One region of the Isoalcanivorax indicus genome, then DNA from elsewhere that is predicted to be linked to it. Evidence: predicted binding sites of a transcription regulator. Region 1 holds the regulator's gene; each other region holds the start of a gene.
The links. Region 1 encodes LexA, which represses DNA repair genes until DNA is damaged. Its sites were predicted from a motif close to TACTGTNTANNTANACAGTA; they were not measured.
Positions count from the first base shown of each region.

Region 2: a site for LexA is predicted at 952-971, ahead of DKW65_RS13330 (YebG family protein). Genes of this name have one in related genera too.
Region 3: a site for LexA is predicted at 1,321-1,340, ahead of recN (DNA repair protein RecN). Genes of this name have one in related genera too.

Region 1 covers NZ_QGMP01000001.1:1,325,286-1,327,552, reverse strand. The annotation lists gene DKW65_RS06130 (universal stress protein) at 1-189, shown strand, start outside; gene DKW65_RS06125 (cyclic nucleotide-binding domain-containing protein) at 193-852, opposite strand; gene lexA (transcriptional repressor LexA) at 1,021-1,629, shown strand; gene DKW65_RS06115 (DUF1499 domain-containing protein) at 1,679-2,182, shown strand; gene DKW65_RS06110 (TatD family hydrolase) at 2,191-2,267, shown strand, end outside.
Region 2 covers NZ_QGMP01000002.1:325,619-327,885, forward strand. The annotation lists gene DKW65_RS13325 (cytochrome b) at 122-661, shown strand; gene DKW65_RS13330 (YebG family protein) at 654-929, opposite strand; gene DKW65_RS13335 (dihydrofolate reductase family protein) at 1,072-1,623, shown strand; gene DKW65_RS13340 (DoxX family protein) at 1,755-2,207, shown strand; gene DKW65_RS13345 (pirin family protein) at 2,239-2,267, shown strand, end outside.
Region 3 covers NZ_QGMP01000003.1:179,979-182,245, forward strand. The annotation lists gene recN (DNA repair protein RecN) at 1-1,264, opposite strand, end outside; gene hrcA (heat-inducible transcriptional repressor HrcA) at 1,391-2,267, shown strand, end outside.

The DNA.
Region 1 (2,267 bases):
CAGGTTCATGTGGAGCTGGGCTCCATCGAGAAGACCATCCAGGACAAGGCCGACGCCCTGGGCGCCGACCTGATCGTTGTCGGCAGCCACACCCGCACCGGACTCGCCCTGCTGCTGGGTTCGACGGCACGCGGTGTGGTGCCCGGCGCCCATTGCGACGTGCTGGCGGTGAAGATCGCCCGCAAGTAAGGCTCAGGTCAGTTGCATGGCCCCGCCCTGTGTGGGCGTTTCATTCCAGCGGCACAGCAACTCTGCCAGCATGTGCGCCTGGCCATGCAGTGCTTCCAGTTCCGCATCCGTACCCCGCTCCCCCGTGTACATCGGCACCTTGCGCAGCAGGCTGACCACCTCGTGATCCGGGTCTTGCATGCGGTTCACTTCCAGGGTCCAGCGGATGTTGTGCACCAGCATGTGATAGAAAGACAGCTTGGTTTCCAGTGAAAACACACTGAAGTCACGGATGTTGCTGAAAAAGACATAGTCGATGCGCGCCAGCACCGCCTCGCGAGTCGCGTCATCCACCCGGATGGTGGCGCTGCGCGGTGTTTCGCGGAGCATGGCCAGGGTGCCGAACACCTCGCCCGGCGAGATGTAGTTGAGCACCTGCTCACGCTGCTGCGGCTGCTCCGCCATCACCGCCAGCTGCCCGCGTAACAGAAAATACAGACAGTTGTCGCCATCCCCCTGACGAATGACCGTGTCCCCCGGACCCGCGACCAGCACCTCGCAATGGGCCAGTAACGCATCAAACTGCTGCGCATCCTGACGCAGCACCTCATTGAAGAAAGGCACCCCTGCCAGCAACCCCTTGATGCGGTGCAACGGCCAGGTCGTGCTATCTGCCTGCTTCATTCCCCCTCCAGCTCGTGCAAATCGATGCCAATCCTAGTCGCCACCGGGAACGACGGCAACGCTCAGCCGACATGCGTACACCCCTGACGACAAGCTGTCCAAAAAACACTGTTCTTTTCGACAGTCATCATGCTAGGATCAGGACAGATACGTGCCAGAGGACAGGTTATGAGCGACAAACTGACATTTCGACAGCAGCAGGTGCTGGACTGTATTCGCCAGTTTCTCTCTGATACCGGCATGGCCCCGACCCGGGCCGAGCTGGCGGCGGAAATGGGCTTCCAGTCGAAGAATGCCGCCTCAGATCACCTGCGCGCTCTGGAACGCAAGGGCTATGTCCGCCTGCATAATGACCGCTCCCGGGGCATCCAGTTGCTGGACGCCGCCCTGTGGCCCGATGATGAACTGCCTGTCGTCGGCAAGGTCGCCGCAGGCCTGCCCATCGAAGCCATAGAGAACGTGGAACGCAGCGTGCCAGTGCCCCAGGGCCTGTTTCGCCAGCGCCCCACCTACCTGCTGCGAGTCCAGGGCGACAGCATGAAGGATGTCGGCATCCTCGATGGTGACCTGATTGCCGTGCGCAAGTCCCAGACCGCCCGCGACGGCCAGATCGTGGTCGCACGCATTGACGACGACGTCACGGTAAAGACCCTCAAATTGAGCAATGGCAAGGCCGCCCTGCTGCCCGCCAACGAGGATTACTCGCCGATTATCGTGGGCGAGGATCAGTTGGTGATCGAAGGCATCTTTGTCGGCCTGATTCGCGACGTTCACTAGATATGGCCGCATGCTGTCGGTCATAAGGGCACCTGAGAGGGCACCTGATATGCGGACAACCTGCTCGTCATTCGATACACGTCCATTCGCCATGCTGGTGATGGCTCTGGTGACCACGCTCATGATGATGTCGACACCCGCACGGGCCGACACCCCACAGGCCCGGGGCAACGCCATGCATGAAGCCCTGCCCGCCTGCCCCGATGCCCCTCATTGCGTATCCAGCCTGGAAACCCGGGAAGACCGGCAGGTGGCCCCGCTGCGCGGCGGCGATAGCCTCGCCAGTGCTGAAGCACGCCTGACGGCCCTGCTCGATGAGCTGCCCCGCGTTGACTGGACTCGCATCGTGACCGGCGACGCGATACATATCCATGCCGTGTTCCGGACTCGCCTGATGCGCTTCAGGGATGATGTGAACTTCTGGATTCAGCCAGACGGCATGATTCAGGTGCGCTCCTCGTCACGTATCGGCTACCACGACATGGGCGCCAACCGTCGCCGCGTCGAACAACTGCGCGAAGCGCTTGAGACTGCCCCGCACGCTGCGGAATAATGCGCGCCATGCGCGCACATGATCCGATCCTCGATGACAATGCAACGCCGATGCCCCTGATGGACATCGGCGTCAACCTGACGGA
Region 2 (2,267 bases), on a different contig from region 1:
TGCTCATTCACGACTACACTTTGATCTCGCTCGCCAGATGATAAGAGCTTGAGGGGCTCGATATGCTTGCAATAGTCTTTTCATCTAATGTTTGAATGCCGTTAGGACAAGGAGACAGGACATGGGACTTCGCAGCACGGATACCCAATGGGGCGCCACCAACAAACTGCTGCACTGGGCGCTGTTTCTGGCCGTACTGGCCACCTTTGTGGCCGTTAATGTGGCTGGCACTTATGATCGCGACACCGACGAACGCGCCTGGTGGATGGTGATGCACCGCAGCTTCGGGCTGACCGCCATGCTGCTGATGGTGATCTACCTGGTGCTGCGCCCCTGGACCGGCCGCCCCTATCAGCACGGCGCCCTGTGGCAATCGCACCTGTCCACCGTGGTGCACTGGGGCCTGATGCTGCTGGTGATCGGCATGCCCATCGCCGGGCTGCTGATGTCCCAGTTTGCCCAGCGCGAAGTCAGCGTATTCGGCTGGTTCGCCATCCCGGTGGTGCTGGGGGAGAACCGCGACCTGTCCTCGATGATCTACGACGCCCACACCAAGGTGGCCGCGCCGCTGATTTTCGTGCTGATCCTGCTGCACATCGGCGGCGCCCTGTGGCATCACTTCCTGGACAAGGACAATACCCTCAAGCGCATGCTCAAGTGACGTCGGGCGGCGTGGTGCCGGACGAGTCCAGCTCGTCCAGCGCATCCGCCTGGCTCTTGAACGCCTTGGCAAAGATGGTCCGGTGACGGGCCATAAAGATGCCCAGATTCTCCCCCTGTTCCTCGCTCAGCGACGGCTCGGCCTGTTGCAACACACTGGTGAGCCGTTCGGCCAGCTCCAGCATCTTGTCATGGCGGTCGGCTTCGGCTTTATCCATGAATAATTGCTCCAGATCCCGGCTGCTGCGATATACCACTTCGACGGCCATTCATTACCTCTGCGTCTTGTTGTACTGTACATATGGTCAGTGCGCAGAGAATAGACGAATGTGCCGCGCTTGAACAGGCCATCTGTGTCGAAATCTGCGCAGCCGGAACGACAGGCCTTGTTGAGAACCCGGGAGATTCGGTATGGCCCATGTGATTCATTCCATCAACGCGACGCTGAGTGGGCGCTGCCACCACCTGGACAGCCTGATTGATGATACACATCACCAGTATGCGATCGACCTGGTGACCGCCGCTGATGCCCTGATTCTAGGTGCCCGCACCTTTGCCCTGTTCGAGGCGTTCTGGCCTGCGGCCGCAAACCGGCAGGATCTGCCGGAGCACACGGTCGCGCTTGCACGGGCCTTTACGCAGACCCGCAAGTATGTGGTGTCCGCCAGGCCCGTAGAGACGAGCTGGGAAAACACAGTGCATGTGCCTGGCCCGGGCCTCACCAACCTCGCGAAAACCTTGAGCGAGGTGCCAGGCGTCGCCGTGCTTTTCGGCAGCCCCGGCCTGGCCGCCGCCATGATGAATGACGGGCTGATCCATGACGTGCACCTGCTGGCCCAGCCCCTCATTGGCGTAGAGGGGCCTCAGGCGTATACCGGTTTGAGCCAACGGGTCGACCTCACATTGGCAGAGGCCAGGCCCTTCCCGTCAGGTGTTGTCCTGCTGCGCTACAAGGTGGGCTGACATCCTCCAAGATCAGACACCCTCCAAGATCAATAAATTAGATAAATAACCGCTAGTCCAATATATTCATATCAGCTCTGTTGATGGCTAAAGTGAACGTCACTGGTTCGCTTACTTCTGGAGATCTGACCATGAATACCACCCTGATCAATCGCGTTATCGGCACCGACGCCAGCCTTGCTGGCCTGGCACTGCGCATCCCCACCGGCATCATCTTTATCGCCCACGGCGCCCAGAAGCTGTTCGGCAGCTTTGGCGGCCACGGGCTGGAAGGCACCGGGCAATGGATGGCTTCGATCGGCCTGCAGCCCGGTTACCTGATGGCTCTGGCCGCTGGCAGCGCGGAGTTCTTCGGCGGTATTGCCTTGCTGCTGGGCCTGTTAACCCGCCCGGCGGCGGTCGTGCTGGCGTTCACCATGCTGGTGGCGATCTTCGCGGTACATATCGGCAACGGCCTCTTTATGAGTAACAATGGTTACGAGTTTGGCCTGTCGTTGCTGGCGATCTCGGTGGCGCTGGCCATCAGTGGTGGTGGCCGGGCCTCGGTCGACCGGTTGATCAGCCAGCGGCTTGCAGCAGTCTGACGTTGATTCACCTACAGGGAAGGGATGCGCCATGAGCAATGTTCTTGATCACGCTGAGCA
Region 3 (2,267 bases), on a different contig from region 1:
GCGGTTGCCCCGTGTTGGCGGTAAACACGAACTCGACCGTCTCGTTGCCGTCCGGCCCCGGCTCGCCCGGGGTCAGCGGGATCTCCAGACGCGCGCCGCGCATGCCCAGCGCTTTCAGGTGGCTGATCACACCGGTGGCCAGTTCCGGGCCTTTGCTGCGGCGCAGGTCGCTGAGCTGACGCGCGGCCGCATCGTAGTGGCTGCGCGCCTGCTGTTCGGCCTGTTCCAGAGCGGCCAGGTGATCGTCGTAGTGCGCCAGCGTATGCGCTTCCTCGCGCAACTGCTGGTGCCGCTGCCAGAGTTCTTCCGGCCGCACGCGGTGCTTGCGCGCCAGGGTGTAGACCTGGCTCAGGCGCTCTTCGACCTGCGCCAGACGCTCCGGGTCTACATCCAGCCGGTCCAGATAATGACGCAGGTCGTCGGCGGCGGCTTCCACTTGCAAGCGCGCCGATTCCACGGTGCTGAGCACCGTCGCCAGGCTGCTGTCTTCATGGCTGGCGTCGCCCAGCCAGCCCAGGGCCTGGCCAAGCTGGTCGTTGATGGTGCCTTCGTCGTGTTCATACAGCAGCGCCAGGCTCTGCTGGCACAGGCGAATGAGTTCGTCTGCACTGCCCAGGCGCTTCTGTTCGGCTTCCAGTTCGCCCAGTTCCTGCTCGCCCAGAGAGAGCGCCTCAAGTTCTTCCAGTTGGAAGCGCAGCAGTTCCTCGCGTTCGTGCTGCTCACGGGACTGGCCCAGCGCCTCCTCATGGGCGCGGCGCGCCTTCTGCCAGTGGCGCCAGCTGCGGCGCACGTCGCTGGCGGCCTCGCTGGCGCCGGCATAGCTGTCCAGCAGGTCGCGCTGGGCCTCACGGCGCAACAGGGCCTGGTGCTCGTGCTGGCTGTGAATGCTGATCAGCAGATCGCCCAGGGCGCGCACTTCCTGCAAGGGCATGGCGCTACCGTTGATGAAAGCGCGCGAGCGGCCATCAGGGCGCACAGTACGGCGCAGCAGGCAGTCGTCGCCGTCGTCCAGTTCACGTTCCGCCAGCCAGGCGCGGGCAGCCGGGTTGTCGCGCAGGTCGAAGGTGGCCTGCACCTCGGCGCGCTCGGCGTCGGGGCGCACCACGGCGCTGTCGGCGCGTTCACCCAGCGCCAGCCCCAGCGCGTCGATAATGACGGACTTGCCAGCGCCGGTCTCGCCGGTGATGACGGTCAGGCCCTTGCCGGGTTCCAGCTCCAGGCTGTCCACGGTGGCAAAGTTGACGACATTGAGGTGCGTGAGCATGGGCGGCTCCCTGGGCTATGATGTTGGCCTGCGATGCGGGCCTGCACGATTGATAGTACTGTCCGCAAGGACAGTGGTGATAATAGGCAATTCCGGGGCGCTTGATAAGCCCCTATGATATGAGCCATGCCTGAATACGAACTGAACGAGCGCAAGCAACGCCTGCTGATGGCCCTGGTGGAGCGACACATCCGCGAGGGCCAGCCCGTGGGCTCCAAGACGCTGGCCGCCAGCGGCTCGCTGACCGGCAGCCCGGCGACGATCCGCAACATCATGGCCGAGCTCGAGGATCTGGGGGTGCTGTACAGCCCGCACACCTCTGCCGGACGGGTGCCCACCGAGCTGGGTTACCGTCTTTATGTGGACGCCCTGCTGCGCTCCGCGCCCATGAACCAGCCACAGAACAGCACCCTGAAGCAGGAGCTGGAGCAGATGATTCGTCCGGATCAGTCGCCCCAGGAACTGGTGCATCGTGCGTCGCGGGCCCTGGCCGAACTGACGCGCATGGCCGGGGTGGTCGTGGTGCCGCGCCGTGACGTCAGCACCCTGCGTCAGGTGGAATTCCTGCCGCTCTCGGGGGACCGCGTGCTGGTAGTGCTGGTGGTCAACCGGGCTGAAGTGCAGAACCGGGTCATTCATACCGACCGCGCCTACACCCAGGAAGAACTGCGCCAGGCGGCCAATTACATCAATCGCACCTATGCCGGCTGCAACCTGGACCAGATCTGCGATGGCCTGCTGTCGACCATGGGCAGCGACAAGGACCAGATGGATGCGCTCATGCAGACGGCCATGGATGTGGCGGCCAAGGCGCTCAAGCCGGAGGCCGCCGACGACGGCGATTACGTGGTCTCCGGCGAGGCCAATCTGCTCGGCATGGCTCAGGCCGACAATCTGGACAAGATGCGCGACCTGTTCGATGCCTTCAACCGCAAGCGTGACATCCTGCACCTGCTGGAGCGCAGCATGCGGGCCGACGGGGTGCAGATCTTCATTGGCCGCG